2 regions of the Nocardioides sp. NPDC000445 genome follow, and region 2 is predicted to be linked to the other one. Evidence: riboswitches for the same ligand, from Rfam matches in the RefSeq annotation. Region 2 holds a riboswitch; the other holds the start of a gene.
What was found. A riboswitch is a leader RNA that binds a small molecule or an ion and turns the genes downstream of it on or off. The one in region 2 is predicted to bind glycine.
Positions count from the first base shown of each region.

Region 1 (8,576 bases), on a different contig from region 2:
CCTGCGGGCTTCGCGCGAGTCGCGCGGGCCGCGCAAGACCATGTGCGCGCTGTGCACCACGGTCGGTGACGTCGCACTGCTGGTCGCCTCCCGCGCCGGTCGCGCGGGGCAGGACGGCAACTCCGTCGGCACCTACATCTGCGCCGACCTCGACTGCTCCCTCAAGGCGCGCGGCAAGCGCAAGCTCGACAGCCCGGTCATCCACGAGACCCTCAGCGTCGAGCAGAAGGTCGACCGGCTGCTCGGCAACCTCGACTCGTTCGTGGCGCGGGTGCTCCGGCCTGCGTGACACATCAGCCGGCGTCGGCCAGCCCTCCAAGGGCCTCGATGCGGTCGGACTCGCTGAGCAGGCCGCCCATGGGCGAGACCTCGCGCATCTCGATGGAGTCGCGGTCGAGGCCAGTCATGACGCGCTGCAGGCCGCGTACGTCCTCGTCTTCCACGAGCGAGGTCCAGCGCTCGAGGTTTCGCTCGTGAGGTTGTCCACTGACGTTGCGGCGGAGGTGGTCGAGGCGGCGCTCGATCCGCGGTTTCCACTCCTGCAGCGTCGTCGAGGTCAGGTCACCAGAGAGGCGTCGGTGAAGCATCCACGAGCGGCGTTCCGAGCGCGTCCGGTCGGGCGTGATCGGGCGGCGTACGACTTCGAGACGCCAGCCCATGCACGACAGCAGGCGGTCGAGCTGGTCGTCGCTCAGGTCAACCTTCCCGGAGAGGAACTGACTGATGCTCGGCTGATGAACGCCACTGGTGCGAGACAGCGTCGACTGGGTGGTGCCCGTCTCGAGCATCACCTCGCGCAGGATCTCTCCACGTGACGACATGACCCGAGTATAGCAAAATCTACTATGGAGCGTCTCGCCTCAGCACTCGATGACGTTGACCGCGAGGCCGCCGCGGGAGGTCTCCTTGTACTTGATCTTCATGTCGGCACCGGTCTCGCGCATCGTCTTGAGCGCCTTGTCGAGGCTGACCTTGTGGGAGCCGTCGCCGTTGAGAGCGAGGCGGGCGGCGTTGATGGCCTTCACGCTGGCGATGGCGTTGCGCTCGATGCACGGGATCTGTACGAGCCCGCCGACCGGGTCGCAGGTGAGGCCGAGGTTGTGCTCGATGCCGACCTCGGCGGCGTTCTCGACCTGCTCCGGGCTGCCGCCCAGCACCTCGCACAGGGCACCGGCGGCCATCGCGCAGGCCGAGCCGACCTCGCCCTGGCAGCCGACCTCGGCGCCGGAGATCGAGGCGTTCGTCTTGCACAGGATCCCGATGGCGGCCGCGGTGAGCAGGAACCGGACGATGCCGTCCTCGATCGCGGCCTCGTCCAGCCCGGCTTGGGGAGCCACGAAACGTACCCAGTAGTGCAGGACGGCGGGCACGATGCCTGCCGCGCCGTTCGTGGGAGCGGTGACGACGCGGCCGCCCGAGGCGTTCTCCTCGTTCACCGCCAGCGCGAACAGGTTGACCCAGTCCATGACCCGGAAGGGGTCCTGGGCACCGGCCCCGGAGGACAGGACGCGGTAGAGCAGCGGCGCCCGGCGTGGGACCCGCAGACCACCAGGAAGTACGCCGTCGGTGACCGGGTCACGGTCGCAGCCGGCCTGCACGCAGTCCGCCATCACGCGCCAGATCTCGAGCAGACCGGCGCGGATCTCCTCGTGCGTACGCCAGGTCAGCTCGTTGGCGCGCATGAGGTCGGAGACCCGGAAGCCCTCGCGCTCGCAGGTGCTGAGCAGCTCGGCTCCGGTGGTGAAGGGGAAGCGGACCGGTGAGTGGTCCGGCACGACCCGGGCTGCGCCCGAGGCGTGCTCATCGACCACGAAGCCGCCGCCGACGGAGTAGTAGGTGCGCTCCCGGCGTACCTCTCCGGAGGCGTCGTAGGCCGTGAACACCATGCCGTTGGGGTGGCCCGGCAGGCTCTTGCGGCGATGCATCACCAGATCCGTGTCGGCGTCGAAGCGGATCGGGGTGGCGCCGCCCAGCGACAGCTCCCGGCGCTCCCTGATGGCCGCCACCCGACCGGACGAGGCCCGGGTGTCGACGGTCGCCGGCTCCTCACCCTCGAGGCCGAGCAGCACTGCGCCCTCCGAACCGTGACCGTGACCAGTGGCGCCGAGCGACCCGAACAGCTCGGCCCTCACCCGCGTGACCGCGTCCACGAGACCGTCGGTGACGAGGCCGTCGACGAACGTCTTCGCGGCGCGCATCGGCCCGACGGTGTGGGAGGACGAGGGCCCGATGCCGATCGAGTAGAGGTCGAAGGTGCTCAGGGCCATCGCCACGACCGGGGTCGGGGCGCCGCTGAGGTCAGCGGTCACGACGGTTCACTCCTCGATCAGAGCGTCGTAGGCCGCGGCGTCGAGCAGCTCGGGAGCGCCGGAGACGCGCATCTCGAAGAGCCAGCCGGCGCCGAACGGGTCGCTGTTGATCAGCGCGGGGTCGGCGACGACGGCCGCGTTGACCTCGAGGATCTCGCCGTCGGCGGGCGCGAAGAGGTCACTGACCGACTTGGTCGACTCCAGCTCGCCGCAGCTCTCTCCCCCGGTGATCTTGCTGCCCACCTCGGGCAGCTCGACGAAGACGATGTCGCCCAGCGCCTCGGTGGCGAAGGCGGTGACGCCGACGCGCGCGACGTCGCCGCGGGTCTCGATCCACTCGTGCTCGGCGGTGTAGGACAGGTGGGTCGGGTTGCTCATGGCGGTGCTCATCTCTCGGGTCATTTCTTGGAGTAGAAGGGAAGGTCGACGATCTCGGCGTCCTCGCGGCTACCGCGCACGTCGACGTGGACCTTGGTGCCGGCGGCGGCGAGATCAGGCCGGACGTACGCCATCGCGATGGGACGTCCGAGGGTCGGCGAGGGTGAGCCGCTGGTGACCACGCCGATCTCGTCGCCGGTGGCCGGATCCACGACGGCGTAGCCCGCTCGCGGAGACCGGCGACCGGCAGCCACCAGGCCGACGAGCACGCTGCGCGGGCCTTCGTCGCGGCGTACGGCCAGGGCGGCGGCGCCGACGAAGCCGTCGGGCTTGTCGAAGACGACGACCCGGCCGAGACCGGCCTCGAAGGGGGTCGTCTCGCGGTTCAGCTCGTTGCCGTAGAGCGGCATGCCGGCCTCGAGCCGGAGGGTGTCGCGGCAGGCGAGTCCCGCGGGCTGCAGGCCGTGCGGCGTACCCGCCTCGGTGAGGGCCTCCCAGACGGCAGCGGCCGACGAGGGCGCGCAGTAGATCTCGAAGCCGTCCTCGCCGGTGTAGCCGGTGCGGGCGAGCAGGGCCTCGACCCCGGCGACCGTGCCGGCGTCGATGGCGTAGTACCTCAGGGAGGAGACGTCCAGGTCGGTCACAGCGGCCAGGATCGCCGCCGAGGCGGGGCCCTGGACCGCGATCAGCGCCCACTCCGCGGAGGCGTCGCGGACCACGGCGTCGCAGCCCTCGGCCCGCTCGACCAGAGCCGGAGCGACGACACCGACGTTGCTCGCGTTGGCGACGACCAGGTAGCGCTCCTGCTCGAGCCGGTAGACGACCAGGTCGTCGATGATGCCGCCGTCCTCGGCGCAGATCATCGAGTAGCGGGCGCGGCCGATGCCGATCGCCGAGGGCCTGCCGACCAGGGCGTGGTCGAGGGCGCGTCCGGCCTCGGGGCCGGTCACCTCGATCTCGCCCATGTGGGACAGGTCGAAGAGGCCCGCGGTGGTGCGTACGGCATGGTGCTCGGCGGTCTCCGAGCCGTACCGGACCGGCATGCTCCAGCCGGCGAAGTCGGTGAACGAGGCGCCGAGCGCCTGGTGGATCGCGTGCAGAGGGGTAGGGACGGGTGAGGTCATGTGTGCGGGAGGCTCCCTGGTGGTGGGTGCCGACAGCGGCACCCGTGGACGGGTGACCTCCCCGCTCTGTCATCGCTACCTGAGAGCTTCACCGCCCGATGGGGGCGATTTGCACCGTGGGTGCAGGATCCAGCGGATCCTGTCTTTCCAGAGGTCGCCTCACCACAGCGGTCATGGGGCCTGAGAGATTCTGGGGAGGTTTGCTCCTTCGGCGCCTCACCCCGGATGGGCAAGGACTCTCCCGCTGCGGTTCAAGTGGCGGATGTGAAGTTGTGCGGCAAACCTAGGTGTGGCCATCTCAGCCGTCAAGATGACGACCTACGATGGCCCGATGCCACCGACCAGCACCAGCAGCCGGGTTCCCGTGGTCATCCTCACCGGTCATCTCGGGTCGGGTAAGACCACACTGCTCAACCATCTGCTGCGCCAGCCCGGCGCTCGGGTGGGCGTGGTCGTCAACGACTTCGGCGACATCAACGTCGACGCCGGTCTCGTCACCGGCCAGATCGACGAGCCGGCCTCGATCGCCGGGGGCTGTCTGTGCTGCCTGCCCGACGCCGGTGGTCTCGACGACGCCCTCGAGAAGCTGACCCACCCGCGGCTCGCGCTCGACGTCGTCATCGTCGAGGCCAGCGGGATCGCCGAGCCCGGCACGCTGGCCAAGCTGGTCCGGTTCAGCGGTGTCGAGCGCGTACGCCGCGGTGGGCTCATCGAGGTCGTCGACGCCTCGGCGTACTTCGACACCCTCGACGACGGCCGGGGCCCGGCGCCGGTCCGGTTCGCGGCCGCCTCGTTGGTCGTGATCAACAAGACCGACCTGGTTCCGGCTGCCGAGCGGGACGAGGTCCTGGCGCGCATCGAGCGACGCGTGCGCGAGCACAACCCCGAGGTCCACATCGCGTACGCCGTGGGTGGCCGCATCGACCCGCGGCTCGTCTACGACGCCGCCGTGCCCGAGGACCCGCCCGACGAGCTGCCGATCGCCGCGCTGCTGCGCGTGGCGGCCGCCTCGCACGAGGCACATCAGCATGCCCGGGCGGTCACCGTGACGACGCCGGGCACCATCGAGCCGGCTCGACTGGTCGACCTGCTCGAGGAGCCGCCGGCGACGGCGTACCGGGTCAAGGGGACCGTCGCCGTCGCGACCGGCCAGGGGCCGCGCAGCTACCACGTGAACCTGGTCGGACGCAGCGCCCACGTCGCCGCAGCCAGACGGAGTCAGGACGCGACGAGCGAGCTCGTGGCGATCGGCCTCGAGCTCGAGGCCGACTCAGTCCGGGTGGACCTCACCGACGCCCTCGCCCCGGCCGAACGGCCGAGCACCGAGGGTCTTCGCCGGCTACGCCAGCTGGTCCGGGTCAGCCTCTGACCAGCCGAATCACCCCGCGCGGCGGACGATCCGTTCCATGTCGGTGATGACCACCGACCGCGACTCCAGCCTGACCCAGCCCTTGGCCGCGAAGTCGGCGAGCGCCTTGTTGACCGTCTCCCGAGCCGCGCCCACGAGCTGCGCGAGCTCCTCCTGGGTCAGGTCGTGGCGTACGTGCACGCCTTCGTCGGTGGTCTCGCCGAACCTCTCGGCGAGGTCGAGCAGAGCCTTCGCCACCCGGCGGGGCGCGTCCGCGAAGACCAGGTCGCCGATCACGTCGTTGGCCCGGCGCAGGCGGCCCGACAGCAGGGCGAGCAGCCCGCGGGTCACGCTCGGGCGCCCGTCGAGCAGGCCCAACAGGTCGTCGTGCGACAGCGAGGCGAGCTCGACCTGATCGGTGACGGCCGTGACCGTGGAGGAGCGTCGGCCGGGGTCGAAGAGCGACAGCTCGCCGAACACCTGGCCCGGCCCCAGGATCGCGAGCACGCTGTCCTGTCCGTTGGCCGCGGCACGGCTCAGCTTCACCTTGCCGTCCACGACCGCGTAGAGCCGGTCGGCGGCGTCGCCCTCGTGGAACAACACCTCGCCGCGCCTAAGGCGTGTCTGACCCATCATCGCGAGCATCGCCGTCATCGACTCGTCGTCCAGCTCGCTGAAAAGCGGTGCGTGCCGAAGCACGTCTTGATCCATTACCCAGCCGCTCCTGTCATCTTTTTACCGAAGACATCAGCGTAGCCAGATCCGGGGCCTCGACAGCGGAGGTGTGGCCCGCATCGCACCCCTGTCGGGTGCGTTCTTCGCCACACCGGCCACGGCGGGAAGCCTCGGGGGCTCTGGATCGTTGAACCTGCCGTGAAGCTCTCCATGCTGGACCGGTCCCGCACGCGGGTGGGGTACGCCGAGGGCGCTGCGCTGACCCACACGATCGAGCGGGCGGTGGCCGCCGAGCGGCTCGGCTACCACCGGTTCTGGGTCGCCGAGCACCACGCGGTGCCGGGGATCGCGTCGGGGTCGCCGCCGGTGCTCCTCGGTGCGCTCGGCGCGCACACGTCCACGATCCGGCTCGGGTCGGGCGGGGTGATGCTGCCCCACCACCAGCCGCTGGTCGTCGCCGAGCAGTTCCTCATGCTCGACGCGCTCTATCCCGGCCGGATCGACCTCGGCCTGGGCCGTACGTTGGGCTTCACCGCGCCCGTACGCCGCGCCCTGCGGCAGGAGCTCGACGCCCCGGACGCGTTCGCCGAGGACATCGTGGAGCTCCGCGACTATCTCGACCGCACCGCGGCCGTCACCGCCCGGCCTGCCGCCGCCCACCAGATCCCGGTGTTCGTGCTGGCGACCGGGAAGGGCGTCGCTCTCGCCGCGAAGCTTGGGCTGCCGGTCGTCGTGGGCGGTCCGGTGCTGTACAGCCCGCGGCTGGACGAGGTCCTCGGGGCGTACCGCACGGACTTCCGGCCCTCCTCACGGGCGGCCGAGCCGTCGGTGACCGTCTCCGTCGACGTGCTCGTCGCCGACACCGACGCCGAGGCCGCCGAGCTCGCTCTGCCGGAGGCGTGGGCGATGGCCAGGTCGCGGCAGACCGGCGAGTTCGGTCCGCTCGAGCCGGTCGCGGCGATCCGGGACCAGACCTGGTCGAACCAGGTGCGCGAACGGGTCGACGCGCATCTGGCGCGTACGACCGCGGGATCTGCCGAGTCCGTCCGGCGTCGCCTCGACCGGCTGGCCGAGGCCACCGGAGCCGACGAGCTGCTCGCCTTCACCTCGACCTATGACCGCGACGCCCAGCTCGCCTCCGACGCCGCGCTCGCCGGGATCATGACCGGCCGGGCCGTCGGGAGATAGTCGCCGGCAAACGCCTCAGCCCAGCTTGTCGAGCATCCGGACAGCGGTGTCCTCGTCCGTGATCAGGGTGTTGAACCAGCCGGCCCGCGAGCCCGCGATGATGCTGGGCACCTTCGTCGGACCCACCGCCACCGCGATGGTGTGCGGGATGGCCCGGAGCTCCTCGTAGGTGGTGGCGACGAGGAACTCCTCGGGGTAGGGCAGCGGCTGCCCGTCCTCGTCGAAGAACCTGGTGCAGATGTCGCCCGCGGCCTCACGGAGCCAGGGCGCGTCGCGCGGCACATAGCCGGGCAACGACTCGCGGGTCAGCGGGGGCGCTCCGATGCCGAGCACGGCCACCCGCGCCTGGCTCCACAGGTCGAGCACTCGACGGGTGCTCGGATCCTGGAGCAGCAGCCGGTGCAGGTCGGCTCCCGGCTGCGCCGGGGCGTAGAGGAAGACCGGACGCCCGTCGAGCTGCTCGGCGAACATCCTGGTGATCTCGTTGGTCTGATACCAGGCCTCGGGCTCGTCCTGCCCACCGACGGTCGGCGTCACCACCACGCCCGGGAAGGACGGCAGCGCCTCCTGGCTCACCTCCCAGACGGTGCGACCCGAGGAGACCAGCAGCACGTCGCCGGCCTTCAGCCCGATCTCGGTCAACGCCTCGCCGAGCCGGGCGGCGAGCGCCGCTCCGGTGAGCGAGCGGTGGAACCCTCCGGCGACGAAGACCCGGGCGAGGCCGAGGGCCTCGCAGAGCCGCTCCTCCATCTCGGAGGCGCGCCGGGTCGCGGGGTCGATCACCTCGATCCGGACGATGCCCGTGCGGCGCGCCTCGGAGAGCACCCTGCTCACCGTCGCGCGGCTGATGCCGAGCTGCTGCGCGACCTGAGCCTGGGTTGCCTCCTTGAGGTAGTAGAGCGTCGCCGCCGCATGCATGACCTCGGGGGTAAAGCGTGTGCTGGCCGCCCCTGCGGCCTCCAGGATCGGCTGGTTGCCGTGCGCTCCGCCTGTGTTCTCCACGGCACCACTCTTCCACAGCCGCGGCCGCCGATCCGTCCAAACCTGAAAATCTGTTCTGGACATTTGTTCGCGACGTATGGGACGGTGGATGAGTTCGAGTGATCAAGATCACTAACAGGAGGTCCCATGACGCAGGCAGCTTCGGAGATCGACGGGCGCACGATGCAGGCGGTCGTCTGCCACGGGCCCGAGGACTACCGCTTCGAGGAGGTCCCGATCCCTGTCCCGGGACGGGGCGAGGCGCTGATCCGGGTCGAGGCCGTCGGGATATGCGCGAGCGACTTGAAGTGCTACCACGGCGCCGCCAAGTTCTGGGGTGACGAGAACCGGCCCGCCTGGGCCGAGACCGAGGTCATCCCCGGCCACGAGTTCACCGGCGAGGTGGTCGCGCTGGACGAGGAGGCCCGCGCTCGGTGGGGGGTCGAGGTCGGCGACCGGGTCGTCGCCGAGCAGATCGTGCCGTGCGGGGAGTGTCGCTACTGCCGGCGCGGCGAGTACTGGATGTGCGGACCCCACGACATGTTCGGGTTCAAGCGCAGCACCCCGGGCGCG
Region 1 is NZ_JBEPDH010000026.1:32,409-40,984, reverse strand. It holds gene ABT304_RS27105 (FBP domain-containing protein) at 1-289, shown strand, start outside; gene ABT304_RS27100 (helix-turn-helix domain-containing protein) at 294-821, opposite strand; gene ABT304_RS27095 (L-serine ammonia-lyase) at 861-2,267, opposite strand; gene gcvH (glycine cleavage system protein GcvH) at 2,316-2,687, opposite strand; gene gcvT (glycine cleavage system aminomethyltransferase GcvT) at 2,708-3,811, opposite strand; glycine riboswitch at 3,868-3,968, opposite strand; glycine riboswitch at 3,970-4,065, opposite strand; gene ABT304_RS27080 (CobW family GTP-binding protein) at 4,143-5,180, shown strand; gene ABT304_RS27075 (Crp/Fnr family transcriptional regulator) at 5,190-5,870, opposite strand; gene ABT304_RS27070 (LLM class flavin-dependent oxidoreductase) at 6,033-7,022, shown strand; gene ABT304_RS27065 (sugar-binding transcriptional regulator) at 7,038-8,024, opposite strand; gene ABT304_RS27060 (alcohol dehydrogenase catalytic domain-containing protein) at 8,187-8,576, shown strand, end outside.
Region 1: it holds a riboswitch for glycine, as region 2 does, so the genes downstream of both, gcvT (glycine cleavage system aminomethyltransferase GcvT) here and gcvP (aminomethyl-transferring glycine dehydrogenase) in region 2, are expected to answer to the same signal.

Region 2 (8,576 bases):
GGCCTACAACGGCGGCGCGCCGAGGTCCGGCACGTGCACCCACGGCACCGGGCTCAACGCCAACGGCGAGCCGATCATGACCCTGAGCTGACCAAGACCTCGCCGAGTCGGCGCGTCATGACGCGCCGACTCGGCGATAACGTCACTCGGCGAAGGACTCCACCGGCGGGCAGGAGCAGACCAGGTTGCGGTCGCCGTAGGTGTTGTCGATGCGGGCCACCGGCGGCCAGTACTTGTCCGGGTCGATGCCGCGCGGGAAGACGGCCTCCTCGCGGGAGTACGCCCGGTCCCAGTCGCCGACGAGGGCACGAGAGGTGTGCGGGGCACCGCGCAGGACCGAGGTCTCAGCGGTCCACTCACCCGAGGCGACCCGGTCGATCTCGCCCTTGATCGCGATCATCGCGTCGATGAACCGGTCCAGCTCGCCGAGGTCCTCGGACTCGGTGGGCTCGACCATGAGCGTGCCGGCGACCGGGAAGGACATCGTCGGGGCGTGGAAGCCGTAGTCGATGAGCCGCTTGGCGACGTCGTCGACGGTGACACCGGTCTCCTTGGTGATCGGCCGCAGGTCGAGGATGCACTCGTGAGCGACCAGGCCGGTCTCGCCGCGGTAGAGCACCGGGAAGTGCTCGTTGAGGCGCGAGGCCACGTAGTTGGCCGACAGCACCGCGGCCGACGTCGCCCGGGTCAGACCCTCGGCGCCCATGAGCCGGACGTACGCCCACGAGATCGGCAGGATGCCGGCCGAGCCGTACGGAGCCGCCGAGATCGCGCCGATGCCCGAGCGCTTCGAGGTGTCCGGGTGCAGGGAGTGCGAGGGCAGGTAGGGCGCCAGGTGGGAGCGGACCGCGACCGGGCCGACGCCCGGACCGCCACCGCCGTGCGGGATGCAGAAGGTCTTGTGCAGGTTCAGGTGGGAGACGTCGCCACCGAACTCGCCGGGCTTGGCGTAGCCCAGGAGCGCGTTGAAGTTGGCGCCGTCGATGTAGACCTGACCGCCGGCCTCGTGCACCAGCGAGCACACCTCGGTGATGCCCTCCTCGTAGACCCCGTGGGTCGAGGGGTACGTCACCATGATCGCGGCGACGTTCTCGCCGTGGGCGTCCAGCTTCGCCCGCAGATCGTCGAGGTCGACGGTGCCGTCCTCGGACGACTTCACGACCTCCACCTTCATCCCGGCCATCACGGCCGAGGCGGCGTTGGTGCCGTGCGCGGAGGACGGCATCAGGCAGATCTTGCGGTGACCCTGGCCCTGCGCGTCCAGGTAGCCGCGGATCGCCATCAGGCCGGCGAACTCACCCTGCGAGCCGGCGTTCGGCTGGATGGAGACCTCGTCGTAGCCGGTGACCTCTGCCAGCCAGCCCTCCAGCTCACCGACCAGACGCGTGTAGCCGGCGGCGTCCTCGGCGGGCACGAACGGGTGCAGGTCGGCGAAGCCGGGCAGCGAGATCGGCTCCATCTCGGTGGTCGCGTTGAGCTTCATGGTGCACGAGCCGAGCGGGATCATGCCCTTGTCCAGCGCGTAGTCGCGCGCCGCCAGCTTGTGCAGGTAGCGCAGCATCTGGGTCTCGCTGTGGTGCGCGTTGAAGACCTCGTGGGTGAGGTAGTCGGTGGTGCGCAGCAGGCCGTCAGGCAGCGCGCTGGCCGTGGTGCGGTCGATCTCGTCCAGGTCCGCACCCGCGACGCCGAAGGCGTTGAGCACGGCCGACAGGGTCGAGCGAGTGGTCGCCTCCGAGGTCGAGATGCCGACGGTGTCGGCGTCCACGAGACGAAGATGTACGCCGAAACGGCGCGCCGCGGCCACGACATCTGCCGCCCGGCCGGGGACGGTGACACCCAGCGTGTCGAAGAACGTCTCCGAGACCAGGGGGAGCCCGGCCGACTTGAGCGCGGCGGCCAGGACGGCGGCGTAGCGGTGGGTCCGGGTCGCGATCGTCCGCAGCCCGTCGGGGCCGTGGTAGACGGCGTACATCGAAGCGCCGACGGCCAGCAGCACCTGCGCGGTGCAGATGTTGGAGGTCGCCTTCTCGCGGCGGATGTGCTGCTCGCGGGTCTGCAGTGCGAGACGGTACGCGGGCCGCCCCTCGGCATCGACGGAGACGCCGACGAGACGACCCGGCAGGTGCCGCTCGATCCCCTCGTGGACGGCCATGTAGCCGGCGTGCGGGCCGCCGTAGAAGAGCGGGATGCCGAAGCGCTGCGTCGAGCCGACGACGACGTCGGCGCCGAGGGTGCCGGGCGCCTCCAGGACGGTGAGCGCGAGCAGGTCGGCGGCGACGACGGCCAGCGCACCCCGCTCATGGGCGGCATCGATGACCGGCTTGAGGTCGGGGACGCCACCGGAGGCGCCGGGGTACTGCACCAGCACGCCGATCACGTCGCCCTCGGGCAGACCCTGCGAGAGGTCGGCCACGACGACCTCGAGGCCCATCGCCTCGGCGCGCACCTTCACGACCTCGATCGACTGCGGCAGGGCGTCGGCGTCGATGACGAACGGACCGGAGCCTTTGCGGTTGGCTCGGTGCACCAGCGCCAACGCCTCGGCGGCCGCGGTGCCCTCGTCCAGGAGCGAGGAGTTGGCCACCGGCAGGCCGGTCAGGTCGCCGACCATGGTCTGGAAGTTGATGAGCGCCTCGAGGCGGCCCTGGGAGATCTCGGGCTGGTAGGGCGTGTAGGCGGTGTACCAGCTCGGGTCCTCGAGCACGTTGCGACGGATCACCGGCGGCGTCACGGTGGCGTGGTAGCCGAGCCCGATCATCGCCTCGCCGGGCTTGTTGGAGGCTGCGATCTCCCGCGCCAGCGAGGCCACCTGCGCCTCGCTCAGCGCGGCCGGCAGGTCCAGCGACTCCACCGAGCGGATCCCGGCCGGGACGGCGGCGTCCATCATCGCTGCTACCGAGTCGTACCCGAGCCGCGCGAGCATGGTCGCCTCGTCGGCGGCCGAGAGTCCGACGTGGCGCGCCACGAACGGGGAGGCGGCGTCGAGCTCGGACAGAGTGGGCGTGTCGGACACAGTGGCTCCTGAGGGCATCTAAGACAACTCGTACGCCCTCCCCCTCTGTCACCGCACCTGCGCCGCTTCAGAGTTGCCTGGTCCGCACAGTCGTGGATGCCTGAGAGTTTCCGGGGAGGAATTGCCCCTTCGGCGCCCCTTCGAGAGGAGCTCTCCCGTGCGGGATGGTCAGCAACTCCAGCATAAACGACTAGACCCCGAGGCCCCGCCTCTGCGGGGACCTCGGGGTCTAGTGTTACGTGACGTTTACTACCCTGCGTTGCGCGCCGCGCGGCGGGCGGAGAGCTCGTCGGACATCGAGGCGACCTGCTCGCCGTCGTCGGTCGTACGCTCGCTGGGGAGCTCGGAGAGCGTGCCCTCGATCTCGCGCCAGACACCGCCGATGGCGATGCCGAAGACGCCCTGCCCGCCCTGGAGCAGGTCGATGACCTCGTCGTTGCTGGTGCACTCGTAGACCGAGGCGCCGTCGCTCATCAGGGTGACGCGGGTCAGGTCGTCGGTGCCCCGCTCACGCAGGTGCTGCACGGCAGCGCGGATCTGCTGCAGCGAGATGCCGGCGTCGAGGAGCCGCTTGATGACCTTGAGGATCAGGATGTCGCGGAAGGAGTAGAGCCGCTGAGTGCCGGAGCCGGTGGCGCCGCGCACACTCGGCTCGACGAGTCCGGTGCGTGCCCAGTAGTCGAGCTGGCGGTAGCTGATCCCCGCAGCGTTGCAGGCCGTCGGCCCGCGGTAACCGGTGTCGCTCGGCAGGGGCGAGACATCGTCGGTGAAGAGAAGGCCCTGCTCGTCAGCCTGCTCCGCCGCGCGTTGCGCGTCGTCGGCGCCGTGGCCGGGCTTCTGCTCGTGGTCGAACACGATGTCCTCCATCGTCTACTCCGTTGTGCGTAACTCCACTCGGGGAATGAACGGCTGCGGCGGGGGGACCACATCGTTGGAGTTACAACAGAGACAACTACAAGGTAAGCGCCGCAAGGGCCCTGGTCAAAGAACCCCCTCCGGCGTGTCGTCCGGGCTAACCCTCAAGTAGAGCCTGAGGCTTTCGGCACCTGACGGTCGCCACGAGGGCGGTCAGCACCAGGACGCCGGCCCCGGCGAGGAGAGATGCCTGCATCCCGGGAAGGGTGAGGATCCCGGACGCACCGGCCCCCAGACCACCGAAGACGGCGACCGCGATCGCGCCGCCCGTCTGCCGGAACGTGCTCAGCGCGCCGGTCGCGACACCCACGCGGGCGGGCTCGACCGCGTCGATCAGGTCGGCGGTGACGAGGGTGATCGCCAGCGCACCGCCGGTGGCGAGCGGGACGAGCAGCACCAGGACCAGCCAGACCGGCGTCGTCGTCGTCAGCGGGAGCAGGGCGAGCATTCCGACCGCGAGGATCAGCTGGCCGCCGACGATGAGCGGGCGCCGGCCCACGACGTACGCCAGGCGCGGCGCCACGACGTTGGCGCACGTGGTCATGGCCGCCGGGATGACGAACATCAGCCCCGCCTCGGCACCGCTCCAGCCCCGCACCTGCTGGTAGTAGAGGCCGAGCAGGAAGATCCCGCCGTAGAACCCGAAGTTGATCCCGAACCCGGAGACGAGCGCGACCGCGACCCTCCCCCGACCCACCAGCCCGAGCGGCAGCACCGGCGCCGCCGAGCGACGCTCCACCACGACGAAGGCAACGGCCGCCGAGACGGCTACCGCTGCCGCGAGCAGGGCGGGCGGGTGCCAGCCGGTGTGACCGGCCTCGATGACGGCGTACGTCAGCGCCGACAGCGCGAGCACGGCGAGCGCCTGGCCAGGGAGGTCGAGCGGTGCCCGCCGCCGTACCGCCCGGATCCGCAGACCGGCGAGCAGGGCGACGATGAGGATCCCGACCGGGACGTTGACCAGGAACACCCAGCGCCAGCCGGCGTACTCGCTCAGCAGGCCTCCGGCCACCGGCCCCAGCGCCATCGCCGCCGATCCGCCGATCGTCCACACGGCGATGGCCTGCCCTCGGGCCCGCGCGTCGTCGTACGCCACCCGGACCAGCGCCAGCGACGCCGGCATGACCAGCGCGGCGGCAGCACCCTGCAGCACCCGGGCCGCGATGAGCGCCGGCATCACCGGAGCGGCCGCGCAGGCCACGGAGGCGACGGTGAACAGCACCACCCCCAGGGCGTAGGCCCGGACCGGTCCGACCCGGTCGGTCACCGCGCCCGCCGAGAGCATCAGGGCGGCGAACATCAGCGTGTACGCATCCACGACCCACTGCAGACCAGCCATCCCGCCACCCAGGTCCCGGTGCAGGTAGGGCAGCGCGATGTTGACCGCGGAGACGTCGACGGTGATCACCGTGAAGCCCAGGAGCGCGGCGAGCAGAGCTCGAACGCTTCCGGCGGGCGCGGCTGCCGGACCTCTGCTCGGCACCTCTTGGGCTACTGCGGTCATCGTGCTCCTCCTCCAGGTCGTTGTCCCCGAAAGTCTGGTTGCGTCGCGCGCGCAGAGGCAGACCGCGCGATGCCGGGGTGTCACCAGGGGTGGGTGTGACACGGCCCCTCACGCGAGCCGGACCTGCGGCACACTGGTGGGGATGAGTGACATGGCTGCGACCGAGCTGGGGCGCTACCTGCGTGCCCGCCGGACACGGGTGACCCCGGAGGAGGCGGGCCTGCCCGCCGGCACCGGCGTGCGGCGTACGCCTGGGCTGCGGCGCGAGGAGCTTGCGGCGCTCGCCGGCGTCTCGGTGGACTACTACACCCGGCTCGAGCGCGGGCGGGAGACCAACCCGTCAGCGGCCGTCCTGGACTCGCTGGCTCGTACCCTGCGCTTGACCGGCGACGCCCATCAGCGCCTGCACGAGCTCGCCGAGGTCGCCTCGGGGCGCGTCAGCGTGCCCCAGGCGACGACCGACACCACCGTACGTCCCTCGGTGCTCGTCATGCTCGAGCAGCTCGGGCCGCTGCCGGCCTTCGTGTTCAGCAGGCACAACGACATCCTGGCCGCCAACCGGCCGGCCCGGCGGCTCTACCCGGGTCTGTGGGACGGGCCGCGGGAGCACCGGAACCTGACCCGCTACCTCTTCCTCGACCCGATCGGGCGGCACCTGCTCGACCCGTGGCACCAGACGGTCACCAGCTCGGTGGCCAACCTGCGGGCCGTCGGCGGCACCGACGTCGACTCACCCCGGCTCGCGGCACTGGTGGGCGAGCTGCTGCTCAAGTCGCCGGAGTTCGCCGCGATCTGGGAGCTCTACGACGTGTGTGAGCGCAGCGGCGGCACGAAGACCTTCGAGCATCCGCGGGTGGGCCGGATGACGCTCACCTACGAGGTGATGCAGCTGGCTCGCACCGGCGGTCAGCGCATGATCGTCTACCAGGCAGAGGCCGACACGGTCGACGAGAAGGCGATGCTCGCGCTCAGCGAGTGATCGTGCCGAGCGTCAGTGGGACTCGAAGTCCTCGGGGGTGATCTCGTCGAGGAACTCGCGGAACTTCTCGATCTCGTCCTCCTGCTCCGCCGGGACGGCGAGCCCCGCCTCGTCGAGGACCTCGTCGGAGACCACGATCTTGGTCCCCGTACGCAGCGCCAGCGCGATCGAGTCCGACGGTCGCGCGCTCACCTCGACGCCCGAGGCGAAGACCAGGTTGGCGTAGAAGACGCGGTCGGTGACCGAGGTGATCTGCACCTCGGTGAGCTCGTTGCCGGTCGCCTCCAGCACGTCCTTGAGCAGGTCGTGGGTCAGCGGCCGCGGCGGGACCACGCCCTGCTGGGCGAAGGCGATCGCGGTCGCCTCCACCGCGCCGATCCAGATGGGCAGGTATCGCTCACCCGCCACCTCGCGCAACAGCACGATCGGCTGGTTGGAGGGCATCTCCACTCGGACTCCGAGCACATCGACCTCGCGCATGTCATCCACCCTACCCGTCTCCGGGTCGCGACAGCAGCCCGGTTGACCGCCGACATCCACCGAGTCAGCGGTCGCGGAGTCCAGACTTCACCAAGGTGGCGTGCAGACGGACTGCCAGGGAGGCGATCTCGCTGCCGATCTCCTCGGCCCGGCCCTGCGCTCCGGCGTTCCCGGGGCGCCGCAGCGGGGCCACGATCTGCTCGATGAGACCGACCTCGCGGTCGGCGGCGGCCTTCATACCGCGCAGGTGACGAGGCTCGATGCCGAACTCGGCCAGCTCCTTGGCGGTGCGCGCGATCGCGAGGGCATCGGTGTCGTAGTGACCGCTGCGCAGCGGCACCACCAGCGCCATCTTCTCCAGCTCGGTCAGCAGCGCGTCGTCGACCTCGGCCACCTTGAGGAGCTCGCGTCGCGAGATCCGCATGTTGTCCGTACGCCGGAACGACTCCGCGCCCGGCGCGCCGCTCGGCGTCAGGGCCACCGTCGGGACCGTGGGCACGGTCGGCTCGATCGCCGGCGGCTCGAGGCCCCGGTCGATCGCATCCAGGTGCTCACCGATGACCTTGAGCGGCAGGTAGTGGTCGCGCTGCATCCTCAGGACGTAGCGCAGCCGCTCGACATCGCGGCGGGAGAACTTGCGGTAGCCCGCGGGCGTGCGCTCCGGCTTGATCAGTCCCTTGTCCTCGAGAAAGCGGATCTTGGGGATCGTCACCGTGGGAAAGTCCGGACGCAGCTGATCCAGGACCTGCCCGATGTTGAGCCGCTCCCCCGAGTCGCTAGCCGGCCGTTGAGGGTCAGGCATCGCGGCGGCGGCCATCGGCTACGCCCCTTCGTGCCCGGCGTAGAAGACGAGCCGGAACTTGCCGACCTGGACCTCGTCGCCGTCCTTGAGGACGACCTTCTCGATCCGGTCGCGGTTGACGTAGGTGCCGTTGAGGCTGCCGACGTCGGAGACCTCGAAGGTGTCGCCGGTGCGCGCGAACTCCGCGTGGCGACGCGAGACGGTGACGTCGTCGAGGAAGATGTCGCTGTCCGGGTGACGACCCGCGACCACGGTGTCCTGGTCGAGCAGGAAGCGGCTTCCGGCACCGGGACCACGCTGCACGACGAGCATGCCGTTGCCCCGCGGCAGGGCCTCGACGGTGGCCGCCTCGACCGGGCTCAACACCCGGTCAGAGGTGTCGGCGTCAGCCCCGAGCTGAATCGTCGAGGTCTGGTCGGTCCCGGTCAGGCTTACGCCACACTGCGAGCAGAACCGCGCTTCGTCGGGGTTCTGGCTGCCGCAAGCGGGGCACACGGACATTTTTGAGCTCCAGGTTCATCGAGGGCCGGGCACCTACCCTCAAGTGAACGTTGAGGGATGGTATCCGCAACCTATCAGGTCGGCCCAGGTGTTCGGTTGGGCTGCGCCAATTCTTAGCGCACGGCCTTAGGCGTCGAGCGATGCCTCGTACGCCGCGGCGTCGAGGAGGCTCTCCAGCTCGGCAGGATCGGACGGAGTGACCTCGAACAGCCAGCCCCCGCCGTAGGGGTCGTCGTTGACCAGCTCGGGCGTGGCGTCGAGCGATCCGTTGATCGCGACGACCTCGCCGGAGATCGGCGCGTAGATGTCGCTGACCGACTTGGTCGACTCGAGCTCGCCGCAGCTCTCGCCCGACTTGATCGTGTCGCCGACGGCCGGCATC
Region 2 is NZ_JBEPDH010000004.1:131,803-140,378, reverse strand. It holds gene ABT304_RS07065 (SGNH/GDSL hydrolase family protein) at 1-91, shown strand, start outside; gene gcvP (aminomethyl-transferring glycine dehydrogenase) at 143-3,031, opposite strand; glycine riboswitch at 3,091-3,181, opposite strand; gene ABT304_RS07055 (MerR family transcriptional regulator) at 3,263-3,880, opposite strand; gene ABT304_RS07050 (MFS transporter) at 4,026-5,432, opposite strand; gene ABT304_RS07045 (helix-turn-helix transcriptional regulator) at 5,575-6,411, shown strand; gene ABT304_RS07040 (bifunctional nuclease family protein) at 6,424-6,891, opposite strand; gene ftsR (transcriptional regulator FtsR) at 6,956-7,708, opposite strand; gene ABT304_RS07030 (FHA domain-containing protein) at 7,712-8,194, opposite strand; gene gcvH (glycine cleavage system protein GcvH) at 8,321-8,576, opposite strand, start outside.